Regions from separate parts of the Streptomyces sp. NPDC057939 genome, predicted to be linked through region 1. Evidence: riboswitches for the same ligand, from Rfam matches in the RefSeq annotation. Region 1 holds a riboswitch; each other region holds the start of a gene.
What was found. A riboswitch is a leader RNA that binds a small molecule or an ion and turns the genes downstream of it on or off. The one in region 1 is predicted to bind cobalamin.
Positions count from the first base shown of each region.

Region 1 (3,659 bases):
GAAGCCGTCCGACTCCAGCGAGCCGTGCCAATGGGTGCCCCACACGGCGCCGACGCGACAGCCGTCGAGGAACGGCTCCCCGCCCAGCACCTCGGCCACCCCGTGATGGATCTCGTAGCCCTCGACGGGCTCGCCCAGCGCCGAGCCGACCGGCCGCGCCAGGGTCTTCTCCCGGGCGAAGCGGACCCGCACGGGCAGCAGGCCGAGCCCGTCCACCGCGCCGGCCTTCGACTCGACCTCGTCCTCGATGTGCTCACCGAGCACCTGGAAGCCGCCGCAGATGCCGAGCACCGGGCGGCCCTCGGCGGCCCGCCGCGAAAGCGCGTCGGCGAGCCCCCGCTCCCGCAGCCAGGCCAGCGCCTTCACGGTGCCGCGCGTGCCCGGTACGACGACCAGGTCGGCGTCGGCCAGCTCCTCGGCCCGGTCCACGAACCGCACGACCACGCCGGGCTCGGCGGCTAGGGCGTCGACGTCGGTGAAGTTCGACATGAGCGGCACCGCGCACACCGCGACCCGCAGCACGTCCTCGCCGACCGGCGGGGCCACCACGGACTCCCGGACGGCGCCGCGCAGGGAGACCCGCAGCCCGTCCTCCTCGTCGATGCCCAGCCCGTGCTGGAAGGGCAGCACCCCGTACGTCGCCCTGCCGGTGAGCCCGCGCAGCATCTCCAGGCCGGGCTCCAGGAGGGAGACGTCGCCCCGGAACTTGTTGACCAGGTATCCGGCGATCAGCGACTGGTCCTCGGGGGACAGCAGGGCGGTGGTCCCGAAGAAGGACGCGAAGACGCCGCCCCGGTCGATGTCCCCGACCACGACGACGGGGAACCGCGCGGCCCGCGCGATGCCCATGTTCACGATGTCGGTCCGGCGCAGGTTGATCTCGGCCGGACTGCCCGCCCCCTCGCAGATCACGGCGTCATACGTGCCCCGCAGCTGCTCCAGGCAGTCCGTGACGACGCCGAGGAGCTGCTCGCGGTGCCCACCGGGCGCGGCCGACCCGGGGATCCGGTCGGGGCCCGCCGTGCCGAAGAAGCCGCGCGCGCTCATCTCGCCCACCGGCTTGCCCAGCAGCACGACCTGACTGCTGCGGTCGCTGCCCGGCTTGAGCAGGACCGGGTTCATCAGGGCCGTCGGTTCCACCCGGGCCGCCTGGGCCTGCATGGCCTGGGCCCGGCCGATCTCGGCGCCCTCCCGGGTCACGAACGAGTTCAGCGACATGTTCTGCGCCTTGAAGGGGGCCACCTTCACCCCCCGGCGGGCCAGCCACCGGCAGATGCCCGCCGTGACCACGCTCTTGCCCGCGTCCGACGTGGTGCCGGCGACCAGCATCCCGCCGCCGCGCCCGGTGCCGCTCATGCGCGCCGTCCCTTCGAAGTGGTACGGGAGACCAGCAGCCGGACCGCGACGCAGGCGCCCAGCGCCAGCCAGGTGACCTGCCGCGACAGGCGTACGGCCCGCTCGATGTCGGCGACCTCCACGGGCCGCCCGGTTCCCCCGTTGAGCACGGCACGGTGCTCGGTCCGGCCGCCGTAGGACAGGGTGCCGCCGAGCCGGACCCCGAGCGCCCCCGCGAAGGAGGCCTCCACCGGTCCGGCGTTGGGGCTGGGGTGGGCGGCCGCGTCGGCGCGCCAGGCGCGTACGGCTCCCCGCCGGTCGGGACCGGCCACGACGGCGGCCAGCGCGGTGAGGCGCGCTCCGGGCCAGCCGGCCAGGTCGTCGAGGCGGGCGGAGGCCCAGCCGTAGCGCAGGTGACGGGGTGACTTGTGGCCCACCATGGCGTCCAGGGTGTTCACGGCGCGGAAGGCCAGCAGGCCGGGCACCCCGGCGACGGCCCCCCACACCAGCGCCCCGACGACCGCGTCGGAGGTGTTCTCGGCGACGGACTCCACGACGGCCCGGGCCATCTGCTGCCCGTCCAGGGACTGCGGGTCGCGCCCGCACAGGTGGGGCAGCCGTTCGCGGGCGACCTCGGTGTCGCCGACGGCGAGGGCCCCGCCGATGGCGCGGGCCTCCCGGCCCAGCGAGGTGCCCCCGACGACGGCCCAGGTGGCGGCGGCGGTCAGGGCCACGCGGGCGGCGGCGGGGCGGGAGCGCACGGCGCGGGCGGCCAGGACGCCGACGGCGGTCGCGCCCCCGGCGCACACCAGGGTGTGGAGGACGCCGCGGGCGCGGTCGTCGCGCCACAGGGCGCGTTCGACGGCGGCGGCGGCTCTCCCGAAGGCGGCCACGGGGTGCCCGCGGCGCGGATCCCCGAGGATCCGGTCGCCGATCAGGCCCGCCGCGGCGCCGTACGCGAAGACGCGATCGGCACGCATGGTGGCAGCTATGTCCTCACTCAGGGTCCGCGCCCTGGTTCGACGTGTCCGGCGGCGAGAGTTCCTGGCTCCCGGGGCGCGCACCGTGTGCGCCGCCCCGGTGACAGTGGCGGGACCGCGCCGGATTCGCACCGGACTTCCTCTTCCATGCCGCCGTATTGGCTCGCGCAGTCCACCACGCACCGAGAACGCCCGTCAACTTGCCGTTGACCTGCGGCGGGTGCGCGGCGGGGTGCCGGGCGAGGTGCCGGCGGGTAGTGCGCCGGGGCATGCGAAAGCTCCCCCCGGGAGACCCGGAGGGAGCTTCGGACGCACCGTCTCAGCTGACGATCAGGTAGATCCCGTACGACACGGCCGCCGTGCAGAGCGCGAAGCAGACGTACGCGCCGCTGCGGGCCATGACAGCCGCGCCGCCGCGTTCGGTGGCTGCCTCGTGCTTGGACAGGCCCACCAGGCCCAGGGTGAAGAGGGCCACGAGGGCGACCGTGGCGGTGAGGCTGACTCCGAAGACGGAGCCGAGTGATGCCCAGTCGATCTTCATACCGCTGAATCCTCTGTCGTTCTCGGGGTCAGACCGCTGCGGCCGGAGCCGCGGGGGTCGCGGTCGAGGCCGGGATGGTGGCCTTGAGGTCCTCGTCGGTCACGGCGGCGGTGGTACCGGCCGCGGCGGTGGTCGGCGGGACGGTGACGGCGGCCATGGCCGTGGTGACGACACCGGGCTCGTCCGTCGCGCCGGGGGTCTCCAGCTCGTTGACGTTGTTGTGGTCGACGACCTGACGGCGGGAGATCAGCCAGATGGCGAAGCAGGAACCGACCAGGAAGACCGTGACCGCGGCGATGCCGATGTCACCGGTGCGCATGACGAGCTCGGCGATGGAGGCGACGAGCGCGGCGGCCGGCAGGGTCAGGCCCCAGGCGATGAACATGCGGGTGGCGGTGGACCAGCGGACCACACCGCCCTTGCGTCCCAGGCCGGCACCCATGACGGCGCCGGAGCACGCGTGGGTGGTGGAGAGGGAGAAGCCGAGGGTGGAGGAGGCCAGGATGACGCTCGCGGCCGAGGTCTGGGCGGCGAAGCCCTGCTGCGGCTGGAGGTCGGTGAGGCCCTTGCCCATGGTGCGGATGATGCGCCAGCCGCCCAGGTAGGTGCCCATCGCGATGGCCAGACCGGCGGAGACGATGACCCAGACCGGCGGGTTGGCGCCGGCGGGGAGGGCGTTCCCGGCGATCAGCGCCAGGGTGATGATGCCCATCGTCTTCTGCGCGTCGTTGGTGCCGTGCGCGAGGGAGACGAGACCGGCCGAGGCGATCTGACCGGCGCGGTACCCCTTGGCGGAGGTCTTC
Region 1 covers NZ_JBHVPG010000008.1:58,379-62,037, reverse strand. Annotated here, with positions in the region: gene ACFVS6_RS12110 (cobyric acid synthase) at 1-1,356, opposite strand, end outside; gene ACFVS6_RS12105 (cobalamin biosynthesis protein) at 1,353-2,315, opposite strand; cobalamin riboswitch at 2,351-2,507, opposite strand; gene ACFVS6_RS12100 (hypothetical protein) at 2,635-2,856, opposite strand; gene ACFVS6_RS12095 (anion permease) at 2,885-3,659, opposite strand, start outside.

Region 2 (3,659 bases), on a different contig from region 1:
GACGGTCGGCGGGGATCCGCACGCCGTCGAGGACGACCTGACGGGTGGGCTGGGCGTTCCAGCCCATCTTGTGCTCGTTGGGTCCGAAGGAGACCCCGGGGTCGTCGCGCTCGATGACGAACGCCGAGATGCCGCCGGATCCGCTGTCGCCGGTGCGGGCCATGACCACGTAGACGCCGGCGGCCCCGGCTCCGGAGATGAACTGCTTGACGCCCGTCAGGACGTAGTGCTCGCCGTCCCGTTCGGCACGGGTGCGCAGCGCGGCGGCGTCGGAGCCGGCGCCCGGCTCGGTGAGGCAGTAGCTGCCCAGGACGTCGGCGGTGCACAGGTCCGGCAGCCAGCGGCGGCGCTGGGCGGCGTCCCCGTACCGGTCGATCATCCAGGCGACCATGTTGTGGATGGAGAGGTAGCCGGCGATCGACGGGCAGCCGGTCGCCAGGGTCTCGAAGACGAGGACCCCGTCGGAGCGGGTGAGGCCGGAGCCGCCTTGCTCCTCGCGGACGTAGACACCGCCGAGGCCGAGCGAGGCCGCCCGGCGGATGACGTCGACGGGGAAGTGCTTGGCCTGGTCCCAGGCGACGGCGTGGGGGGCCAACTGCTCCTGGGCGAAGTCGAGGGTGACCTCGGCGAGGGCGAGCTGGTCCTCGGTGAGGGTGGTCACGGCGCTCATCCCATCGTCGGGATGGTGAAGCTCGCGCTCTCCTTGGCCCCGGAGGGCCAGCGCGAGGTGACGGTCTTGGTCCGGGTGTAGAAGCGGATCGAGTCGGGCCCGTGCTGGTTCAGGTCGCCGAAGCCGGACCGCTTCCAGCCGCCGAAGGTGTGGTAGGCGACGGGTACGGGGATCGGGACGTTGACCCCGACCATGCCGGCGCCGACGCGGCGGGTGAAGTCGCGTGCGGTGTCGCCGTCACGGGTGAAGATCGCGACGCCGTTGCCGTAGGGGTGCTCGGTGGGCAGGCGCAGCGCCTCCTCGTAGTCGGCGGCCCGGACCACGGACAGCACCGGGCCGAAGATCTCCTCGCGGTAGATCCGCATCTGCGGGGTGACGCGGTCGAAGAGGGTGGCTCCGGCGAAGTAGCCGTCCTCGTGGCCGGGCAGGGTGAACCCGCGTCCGTCGACGACGAGTTCGGCGCCCTCGGTGGCTCCGATGCCGACGTAGCGGTTCACCCGGTCGAGCGCGTCCCGGCTGACCAGGGGCCCGAAGTCGGCCTCGGGGTCGTCGGAGCGGCCGACGCGCAGGGTGGAGATGCGCTCCGCCAGCTTGGCCACCAGGGCGTTCGCGGTCTCCTCTCCGACGGGGACGGCGACGGCGATGGCCATGCAGCGCTCGCCCGCCGAGCCGTAGCCGGCGCCGATCAGTGCCTCCACGGCCTGGTCGAGGTCCGCGTCGGGCATCACGATCATGTGGTTCTTGGCGCCGCCGAAGCACTGGGCGCGCTTGCCGTGGGCCGCGGCGGTGGCATAGATGTGCGCGGCGATCGGGGTGGATCCGACGAAGCCGAGGGCCTGGACGCGAGGGTCCTCCAGGAGGGTGTCGACGGTCTCCTTGCCGCCGTTGACCACGTTGAGGACGCCGGGCGGCAGTCCGGCCTCCAGGAACAGTTCGGCCAGCCGCAGCGGGACGGACGGGTCCCGCTCGGAGGGCTTCAGGATGAAGGAGTTTCCGCAGGCCAGGGCGGGGGCGGCCTGCCAAAGGGGGATCATCGCGGGGAAGTTGAAGGGGGTGATGCCCGCGACGACGCCCAGCGGGGAACGCAGCGAGTGCACGTCGATCCCGGTGCCCGCGTTGTCGGTGAACTCACCCTTCAGCAGGTGCGGCACGCCGGCGGCGAACTCGACCACTTCCAGGCCGCGTTGCAGGTCGCCGTGGGCGTCCGCGACGGTCTTGCCGTGCTCGGAGGACAGCAGTCGGGCCAGGGAGTCCCGCTCGCCCTCGACGAGTTGGAGGAAGCGCAGCATGACGCGGGCGCGGCGCTGCGGGTTCCACTGCCCCCATTCCAGCTGCGCCTCCTCCGCGTTGGCGATCGCCGCCTCGGTGTCGGCGCGTCCGGCCAGGGGGACCCTGGCCTGCACCGTGCCGGTGTTGGGGTCGTACACGTCGGCGAAGAGACCGGACGTGCCGGTCGTGTGCTTGCCGCCGATGAAGTGGGTGAGTTCGCGGACCATCGAAGCCTGCTCTCGTCAGGTGAGGATCCGAGGAAGGCGCGGCGCGGGAGCGGTACGGCACCGATCGGGGTGCGGACCGCGGGTCCGACCGCGGGACAGGGAAGGCCCGGGGGCCTTCGTCGAGTCACGAACGCGAGGACAGGGCCTCATGGTTCGGGGACTCCGCCGGATCACCTGGGCCGTGGTCACGTACCGGTGCCATGCGTGTCTGCTCCATCCTCGTGGACAACACGGATCACCCCGCGGCCGGTATCCTGACTCCCGGATCAACGCGTGCTCTCCGGCCTTCCCGACGGATGGATCCCGTCAGTGGCCTGACCTGCTGAAGAGCACACTTCCCAGTCACAGTGGCGGGACCGCGCCGGATTCACACCGGCTTCCCTGCACCGCGGGCTTGTCACGAACATATAGTTGGACGTCCTAGTAAGTCCACCCCCCACCCCCGGCGGGGCCGCGCGAAAACCCCGCCGCCCCGAAGGGGTCCCGTTGGTACGGTGCGCCGATGCCGACGACAAGGACGTTCCAGGTCACCTTCGACTGCGCGGAGCCCGAGCGGCTCGCCCGCTTCTGGTGCGAGGTGTTGGGGTACGTCGTACCGCCGCCCCCGGCGGGGTTCGCCACCTGGGACGATTTCAACGTCTCACAGCCGGCCGAGCAGCGGGATTCCCGGTTCGCCTGCCATGACCCCTCGGGCGTGGGTCCGGGGCTGTACTTCCGGCGCGTCCCCGAGGGAAAGGCCGCCAAGAACCGGCTGCACCTCGATGTGCGGGTCGGCACCGGGCTCGTCGGCGAGGAGCGACTCGCCGCTCTGGAGGCCGAGTGCGCACGGCTCGTCCCGCTCGGCGCGGTGCACGTGCGCACCCTGTACGACGGCAACGACGCGTGCATCCCGATGCTGGACATCGAGGGCAACGAGTTCTGCGTCGACTGAGCGGTCCGGGGCGCGGAGCGCGCCGGCCCGTCACGGCCCGGGTCGGGCCCCGGCTCACCGGTCCGGGTCGGCGACCCGGTACGGGACGAAGGTGCTGGAGTTCTCGTCGACGGCGAGCGGCCGCCCGAGCGGCGGGACGGCGCGCTGCGGGCAGTCGAGCCGCTCGCAGAGGCGACAGCCCATGCCGATGGGGGTGGCCGCGGCCGTGTTGTCCAGGTCGATCCCGTCGGAGTAGACCAGCCGGGAGGCGTGCCGGATCTCGCAGCCGAGACCGATGGCGAAGGTCTTGCCCGGCTCCCCCCAGCCTCCGCGGTGGCGGGTGACGGCGCGGGCGGTCCACAGGTACCGCCGACCGTCGGGCATGGCGGCCACCTGCACGTGGATCCGGCCGGGCGCGGCGAAGGCCTCGTAGACGTTCCACAGCGGGCAGGTACCGCCCGCACGGGAGAAGTGGAATCCGGTGGCGGACTGCCGCTTGGACATGTTCCCGGCCCGGTCGACGCGGACGAAGGAGAAGGGCACCCCGCGCAGCCTGGGGCGTTGCAGAGTACTGAGGCGGTGG
Region 2 covers NZ_JBHVPG010000036.1:84,459-88,117, reverse strand. Annotated here, with positions in the region: gene ACFVS6_RS30220 (acyl-CoA dehydrogenase family protein) at 1-670, opposite strand, end outside; gene ACFVS6_RS30215 (CoA-acylating methylmalonate-semialdehyde dehydrogenase) at 667-2,166, opposite strand; cobalamin riboswitch at 2,393-2,572, opposite strand; gene ACFVS6_RS30210 (VOC family protein) at 2,669-3,097, shown strand; gene ACFVS6_RS30205 (short-chain fatty acyl-CoA regulator family protein) at 3,152-3,659, opposite strand, start outside.
Region 2: another riboswitch for cobalamin. It lies ahead of ACFVS6_RS30215 (CoA-acylating methylmalonate-semialdehyde dehydrogenase); the one in region 1 lies ahead of ACFVS6_RS12105 (cobalamin biosynthesis protein).

Region 3 (3,659 bases), on a different contig from region 1:
GACACCAGCAGCGGCAGCGCACCCGTGCAGCAGAAGCCGAGCGGCACCCGGAAGGCCCGCCACAACTGCCGCCCGGCGACCCCGGCGGGGCCGAGCAGCACCACCAGGGTCGCCGCGGCGACCAGCGGCCCGCCGGGCCAGGGCGGCAGACACACGGCGGTGACCGTCAGCCCCAGCCCCAGCAGGGCCTTCTCCAGCGGATGGCGGCGGCGCCAGCGACTGCTGTGCGCCGCCACGTCGATCGGCAGCACCGCGCTAGCGCTCCGCGCCGGCCGCGGCCGCCGAACCGGTTCCGGCGCCCGTACCGCCCCCGTCGCCGGTCCCTGCCTCGGTGCCGGCCCCGTCGCCGCTCCCGGCGGCCGCGAGCGCCGCACCCTGGCGGCGCCCCTTGCGCACGCCGAAGTAGTACGCGAGCACGCCCGCGCCGAGCGCCGCCTGGAGGGCGAACAGGGCCGACTCGATCTCGCCCGAGGGGGGTTCGTACAGCGGGGAGAACCAGGGCTCGTAGTCCGGCTTCAGTTCGGTGATGGCCGCCTCCGCCTGCGCGTCGGCGCCCGCGAACGGCTCCTCCTTGCCGTCCCCGAGTCCCAGCGCGAGCGGGAGCACGGCCAGCGCCGCCACCATGAGCAGCAGCAGAGTGTTGATCTTCGCGTTCCTGGTCATCGGACCTCCGCCTCCTGCTTCGTCTTGCTGCCACCGGTCAGCCGGGCGACGCCCAGGCGCACCAGGTCGGACTTGCTGGACTGCATCAGCAGCCGCACCACGAGGACCGTCAGCAGGCCCTCGCTGACCGCGAGCGGGATCTGGGTGAGGGCGAAGATGCCCGCGAACTTCTCCAGGGCGCCGACGAAACCGCCGGACGGGTCCGGGAAGGCCATGGCGAGCTGGACGGAGGTCACGCAGTAGGTGACGAGGTCGGCGAAGAAGGCGCCGAAGAAGACGGTCACCATCAGCGGCACGTCGAACTTCTTCAGCAGCCGGTAGACCCCGTAGCCCGCCCAGGGGCCGGCGATGGCCATCGAGAAGACGTTGGCGCCGAGCGTGGTGAGACCGCCGTGCGCCAGCAGCAGGGCCTGGAACAGCAGGGTGATCGTGCCGAGGACCGCCATGATCGGCGGCCTGAAGAGGATGGCTCCCAGACCGGTGCCGGTGGGGTGCGAGCAACTACCCGTCACCGAAGGGATCTTCAGGGCGGAAAGGACGAATGTGAATGCTCCGGACGCCCCGAGCAGCAGGGTGCTCTCGGGGTTGGCCTTCACCTCGCGGGTGAGGGCGCGGACGCCGTGGACGACGAAGGGAGCGGATGCGGCGCCCCAGGCGACCGCGTGCAAAGGGGGCAGGAACCCCTCGGCTATATGCATGAGTAGAGAGACCTCTCCAGCACCTCGTGGATGGACGACGCGCCCCGGCCGGTCTCCTGGCTCACGGGTACTGATGCCCTGACTCCGCCTTCCCGGGGCCGTGCGGTCTCCCGCGCGGAACCCAGTGGCTTCCCGCAGGAATGGAGCCGGACTTCCCGATCACAGTGGCGAGGGCCGCACCGGTTTCCCACCGGTTTCCCGAACACCAAGGCCCGCTGACAGTAGTCGGCCGCGCCGACCGGTAACAACCCGGCCCCGCCGGCGGTGGTGACCCGTGCGGCTGCGGTCCGATGGCGGTCGGTGACGGGTGGGGTCGGTGTGGGGAGCGGGGCGGGGGCAGCCGCTCGGACCTCCCCGCCCCCGGGTACCGCCGAGCCGCCGTCGGGGGCGTGCGCCGTCGGGAACGGCAGGGGGCCCGGGGTGTGTGACACACCCCGGGCCCCCGACCGTTCGCCGTCCCGTCGGGTCAGCAGGTGTTGGGGTGCGATACGTCCACCACGACCCGCTCCGGGTTGTGCAGGACGGTGACGCCGTAGGCCGGCTTGGTGTCGAAGGCGGCGCCGAAGGTCACGTACCCCTCGTAGTCGCCGGTCATGGCGATGCCCTTGAGCTTGGGCAGGTAGATCTTCTGCAGCCGGGGGCCCCGGTAGACGTTCTGACCCGCGTCGTCGTGTCCGGCGGCGGGGTTCAGGCGGATCTCCAGGAAGTACTTCCCGGCCAGCGGCACGGGCTTGCCCGACCCGTCGTAGACCAGCTTGGAAACGGGACTGACGTTGACCGTCGGGACGTGGCCCTGGATGTCGATCACGATCCGGTCGAAGGTGCAGTGCCCGCCCCAGCGGGCGTTCACGACGAGCGGGGTCTGGGTCTTGGTGGTGGAAGCGGCGGCGGAGGCGGCGGTGGCCGGACCGGCGAGCGCGAGCCCGGCGGTGAGCAGCGCACCCGTGGCCAGGGCCACGATCCGCCGACGACGAGGACGAAGCAGGTGACGCATGACGTCCCCCCGATTCTTCAGAGACGGGGACAAGGGTGTCATCGGGTAGGACACCCGCCGGGCTCCTACGGTTGCACGGCTGCGCTGCCCCGTTTCCGGACCTCCGGGCCGGCCGGCGACCCCGGCTCCACCCGGCGGCCGGTCAGTGCGCCAGCAGGGCGCTGACCTCGGCGTCGAGGTCGTAGTGACGACGTTCCTGCCCGCGCGGGACCAGGGTGCTCATCCGGCGGCACAGCTCGCGGACGTCCTTGGCGCGGGCGGAGACCACGCAGTTCTGCAGCCCGTTGCTGAAGGCGAGGAAGACCCGCGGCTCCGAGCGCTGCCGGCGGGGCCACACCTGTATGTCGCCCTCGCCGGTGGCGGTGGCCTCCCCGTCGAGCAGGAGTTCCCGGGAGAACACCCAGCGCGCCAGGTGGACCCCCGCGCCGCGGAAGTCCACGGCGAGCTCGTACGGCCGGTCCGTGCGGTACACGAAGACCCCCTGGAGGGGGACGGACACGGGAGCCGCCTCCAGTCGCAGCGGCAGGACGCGGTGCTCGGTGACGGCGGTGGTCAACGGGTGAGCCTTCCTCTCGAACGGGGTCTTCCGGGGCCCTTCCGGCACGCTAGCCGACCCCCTCGGCCCGACCGGACGCCGAAGGTCCCGGGCCGGACGGGCCACCGGACCCCTCTTCGGGGACGGCGGGCAGCCGGACGCCGATCAGGGCGGAGACACCGGCGCCCAGGGCGCCGAGCAGGAGCAGGGCGGCGCCCGGGTTGACGTACGGGGGGACGGCGGCGTCGTGGCGGTGCGGATCGTCGGGGAGGTGGCACTCCAGCCCCAGCGGCACGAAGGTCGCCCGGTACTCGTCGACGCGGGCCATCCGGTCCTGCCCGACCGCCTTCAGGCAGGCGTCGAAGGTGGCGCTCTCGTCGAGGAACAGCAGCGGCAGGGCGCCCCACACGTAGAGGCCGACGGCCCCGGCCGTGCAGGCCGCGGCGATGCGGCGGCGGGGCGGGCGGGCGTTCAGCGCGTAGGCGAGGAGGCCGGCGGCGGCGACCAGCCCGACCAGCACGACGGCGATCAGAGCGATCGGATTGTGGCCCTCAAACGCCCCCGAGGCATGTGGACTTGAAGCCCAGTGCGATGTTTCCACGCTTCCCCCCTCGCCGGTACGCGAGATCGTAGCCGCCTCCTGCGACGCCCCTGCCCCGCCCCCGGTTCCGTACGCGCGGGAGCCCGCCCTCCGGAGGAGGGCGGGCTCCCGGTGCGCGGCGGTGGGCCGCGCGGACGCTACGGCAGCGGGTTCCAGACCAGCGAGTCG
Region 3 covers NZ_JBHVPG010000028.1:84,274-87,932, reverse strand. Annotated here, with positions in the region: gene cbiQ (cobalt ECF transporter T component CbiQ) at 1-251, opposite strand, end outside; gene ACFVS6_RS26875 (energy-coupling factor ABC transporter substrate-binding protein) at 256-663, opposite strand; gene ACFVS6_RS26870 (energy-coupling factor ABC transporter permease) at 660-1,361, opposite strand; cobalamin riboswitch at 1,390-1,586, opposite strand; gene ACFVS6_RS26865 (hypothetical protein) at 1,828-2,355, opposite strand; gene ACFVS6_RS26860 (SsgA family sporulation/cell division regulator) at 2,498-2,911, opposite strand; gene ACFVS6_RS26855 (hypothetical protein) at 2,961-3,410, opposite strand; gene ACFVS6_RS26850 (hypothetical protein) at 3,629-3,659, opposite strand, start outside.
Region 3: another riboswitch for cobalamin. It lies ahead of ACFVS6_RS26870 (energy-coupling factor ABC transporter permease); the one in region 1 lies ahead of ACFVS6_RS12105 (cobalamin biosynthesis protein).

Region 4 (3,659 bases), on a different contig from region 1:
TGCGGGGCATGGGTGTGTCCTCTCGCCGCGGATGGAACGGGTGTTCTTCGTGCTACGTCGGCCGTAGCCCGGTCAATCGGTCGACGGCCGCGCAACGCCCGACGGGGTCGACGGGGTCGGCGGACGCGGAATCGGGGGCGTGAGGAAGGCCACTCGCGGGCCCGGGGGCCGGAGCGCGGAGGTGGCCGGACGCGACGGGCGCCCGGTGTGCGGGTGCCGCTTCTCCAGCTGTTCGGTCGCCACCGCCGGCCTCTCGTCCCTGCCGGGCGGCCGGTCGCGTGGCGGGGCACCCCCGTGCACGGCCGAGCCGTGGGGGAAGTGCTGACGGCCACGCCGTAGTCCGCGACGGCGTTCTCGTGTACATGACTGCGCGCCAGGTGTTCCGACTCGCCCGGCGGTGCCGGGCCCACGGTTGCGGGTCAGTGCCGGATTTCGACCGGCTTCCCCTGGTGCTGCGTGCTTTCAGCCGGAGTGCAACACGAGCCGGCCCGGGGCGTCAAGGTGGCGTACGTCGCAACGCGCCCCACGGCCCGACCGGCCATCCTCCCGACTGGCGACTCCTTGATCACTCGGGTACCGTCAGGGGCTTTCACCTGGGGGAACGGGGTGCGGACCCGAAGCCCGACGTCGGCTCCGGCGCACCGTCGACGGCGATGCCGATGCCCGCCGCCACTGCCGGCGCTCCCGCCCCACATCTCACGAACCCGTCCAGCATGCGGACTTTTGGACCGTTCCTCCAGCGAGTCGGCCTAGGGTGGCTCCCGCAGCTGGTTCGCCCCGTCCGCCAGGCGGGATGCGTCGTAAGAGGGAACCCGGTGGGAATCCGGGACTGCCCCGCAGCGGTGAGTGGGAACGACCGCCGTCATACGCACTGGACCCGTCAGGGTCTGGGAAGCGACGGCCAGTAGGAGCCGGCCCGAGTGGCCGGCGCGCCCGCGAGTCCGAAGACCTGCCCGTTGCCCGTGCGCGATCGACCGCGCACGGCTTCCCGGTGACCTCGTGGGCGGGTCGGCGTGCACCACGGACGGATCGTTCCCGTTCGCGTACCGGTCGTACGCGTTCCCGACGAACCGCCCGTTCCGGCACCCTTCGCGTCCTCGTCCCGCCACCGGGCCATGGAGACACACTCGCGAAGGAGAGTTCCGTGACCACCGAGTCCGCAGCCGCAGCAGTGCGCGCCACCGTGTACGGCTACCCCCGCCAGGGCCAGAACCGCGAACTGAAGAAGGCCGTCGAGGGCTACTGGAAGGGCCGCGTCACCGCCGACGCCCTCCGCGACACCGCCCGCGCCCTGCGCGCGGACGCCTGGCGGCAACTGACCGCCGACGGCGTCAACGAGGTCCCGACCGGCGACTTCTCGTACTACGACCACGTCCTCGACACCAGCGTCATGGTCGGCGCGGTCCCCGCCCGCCACCGGTCCGCCGTCACGGCGGACCCGCTCGACGGATACTTCGCCATGGCGCGCGGCACCCAGGACGTGGCGCCGCTCGAAATGACCAAGTGGTTCGACACCAACTACCACTACCTGGTACCCGAATTGGGCCCGGACACCGTCTTCACGGCCGACTCCACCAAGCAGGTAACCGAGTTCGGCGAGGCCCGCGCCCTCGGCCACACCGCCCGCCCGGTCCTCGTCGGCCCGGTCACCTACCTGCTCCTCGCCAAGCCCGCCCCCGGCGTCGCCGACGACTTCGAGCCCCTCACCCTCCTGGACCGGCTGCTCCCCGTGTACGCCCGGGTCCTCGCCGACCTCAAGGCGGCCGGCGCCGAGTGGGTGCAGCTCGACGAACCGGCCCTGGTCCAGGACCGGACCCCGGCCGAACTCAACGTGGCCGCCCGCACCTACCGGGAGCTCGGCGCACTGACCGAGCGCCCCAAGCTGCTGGTCGCCTCGTACTTCGACCGCCTCGGCGAGGCCCTGCCCGTCCTGGCGAAGGCGCCCGTGGAGGGTCTCGCCCTCGACTTCACCGACCGCGCCGCCGCCAACCTCGCCGACCTGGCCGCGGTCGGAGGCCTGCCCGGCAAGCGGCTGGTCGCCGGCGTGGTCAACGGCCGCAACATCTGGATCAACGACCTCCAGCAGTCGCTGGCCACCCTCGGAACCCTCCTCGGCCTGGCCGACCGGGTCGACGTCGCCGCCTCCTGCTCGCTGCTGCACGTTCCGCTGGACTCGGGCGTCGAGCGGGACATCGACCCGCAGGTCCGACGCTGGCTGGCCTTCGCCCGGCAGAAGACCGTCGAGATCGCCACGCTCGCCCGCGGCCTCGCGCAGGGCGCCGGAGCGATCACCGCCGAACTCGCCGCGAACCGCGCCGATCTGGCCTCCCGGGCCGCGTCCCCCATCACCCGCGACCCCGCGGTCCGGGCACGCACCGGGGCGATCACCGCCGCGGACGGCCGCCGCGCGCAGCCGTACGCCGACCGGGCCGCGGCCCAGCGGGCCCACCTGGGACTGCCTCTCCTGCCGACGACGACCATCGGTTCCTTCCCGCAGACGGACGAGCTGCGGGTGGCCCGCGCCGACCTGAGGGCGGGCCGGATCGACACCGCCGGGTACGAGGAGCGCATCAAGGGCGAGATCCGCGAGGTCCTCTCCTTCCAGGAGAAGACGGGCATCGACGTCCTGGTGCACGGCGAGCCCGAACGCAACGACATGGTCCAGTACTTCGCCGAGCAGCTGACGGGCTACCTCGCCACCCAGCACGGCTGGGTCCAGTCGTACGGCACCCGCTACGTCCGACCGCCGGTCCTCGCCGGGGACATCTCCCGCCCCGAACCGATGACCGTCCGCTGGACGGCGTACGCCCAGGAGCAGACCACCAAGCCGGTCAAGGGCATGCTCACCGGGCCCGTCACCATGCTCGCCTGGTCCTTCGTCCGCGACGACCAGCCGCTCGGGGAGACCGCCCGCCAGGTCGGACTCGCCCTGCGCGACGAGGTCAACGACCTCGAAGCCGCCGGGACTTCCGTCATCCAGGTCGACGAGCCCGCTCTGCGCGAAACCCTCCCGCTGCGTGCCGACGGGCACGCGGACTACCTGGCGTGGGCCACCGAGTCGTTCCGCCTCACGACCTCGGGCGTGCGGCCGGAGACCCAGATCCACACCCACATGTGCTACGCGGAGTTCGGTGACATCGTCCAGGCCATCGACGACCTCGACGCCGACGTCATCAGCCTGGAGGCCGCCCGCTCCCACATGCAGGTCGCGACCGAGCTCTCCGAGCACGGCTACCCGCGGGAGGCCGGACCCGGCGTGTGGGACATCCACTCGCCGCGCGTCCCGTCGGCCGCCGAGGCCGCCGCACTGCTGCGCAAGGGCCTTGAGGCCATCCCCGCCGAGCGGCTCTGGGTCAACCCCGACTGCGGTCTGAAGACCCGCGGTTGGACCGAGACCCGCGCCTCCCTGGAACACCTGGTGGCGGCGGCCCGCGAAGTCCGGGCGGAGGTGGGCGGCGCCGCCTGACGCGCCGGAGGGCCGGGACGTCGCGACGTTCCGGCCCGCTCGGGCCCGCGCACCTCTCCCGGCGCCACGGCGGGTCCCCCGCCGCGGCGCCGGCCGTGCGACGTCGGACCGAGCCGTGCGACGTCGGACCGAGCTGTGCGACGTCGGACCGAGCCGTGCGACGTCGGACCGAGCCGTGCGACGTCAGGCCGAT
Region 4 covers NZ_JBHVPG010000043.1:16,790-20,448, reverse strand. Annotated here, with positions in the region: gene ACFVS6_RS32810 (ABC transporter substrate-binding protein) at 1-10, opposite strand, end outside; cobalamin riboswitch at 355-491, opposite strand; cobalamin riboswitch at 752-972, shown strand; gene metE (5-methyltetrahydropteroyltriglutamate--homocysteine S-methyltransferase) at 1,145-3,466, shown strand; gene ACFVS6_RS32800 (hypothetical protein) at 3,622-3,659, shown strand, end outside.
Region 4: another riboswitch for cobalamin. It lies ahead of metE (5-methyltetrahydropteroyltriglutamate--homocysteine S-methyltransferase); the one in region 1 lies ahead of ACFVS6_RS12105 (cobalamin biosynthesis protein).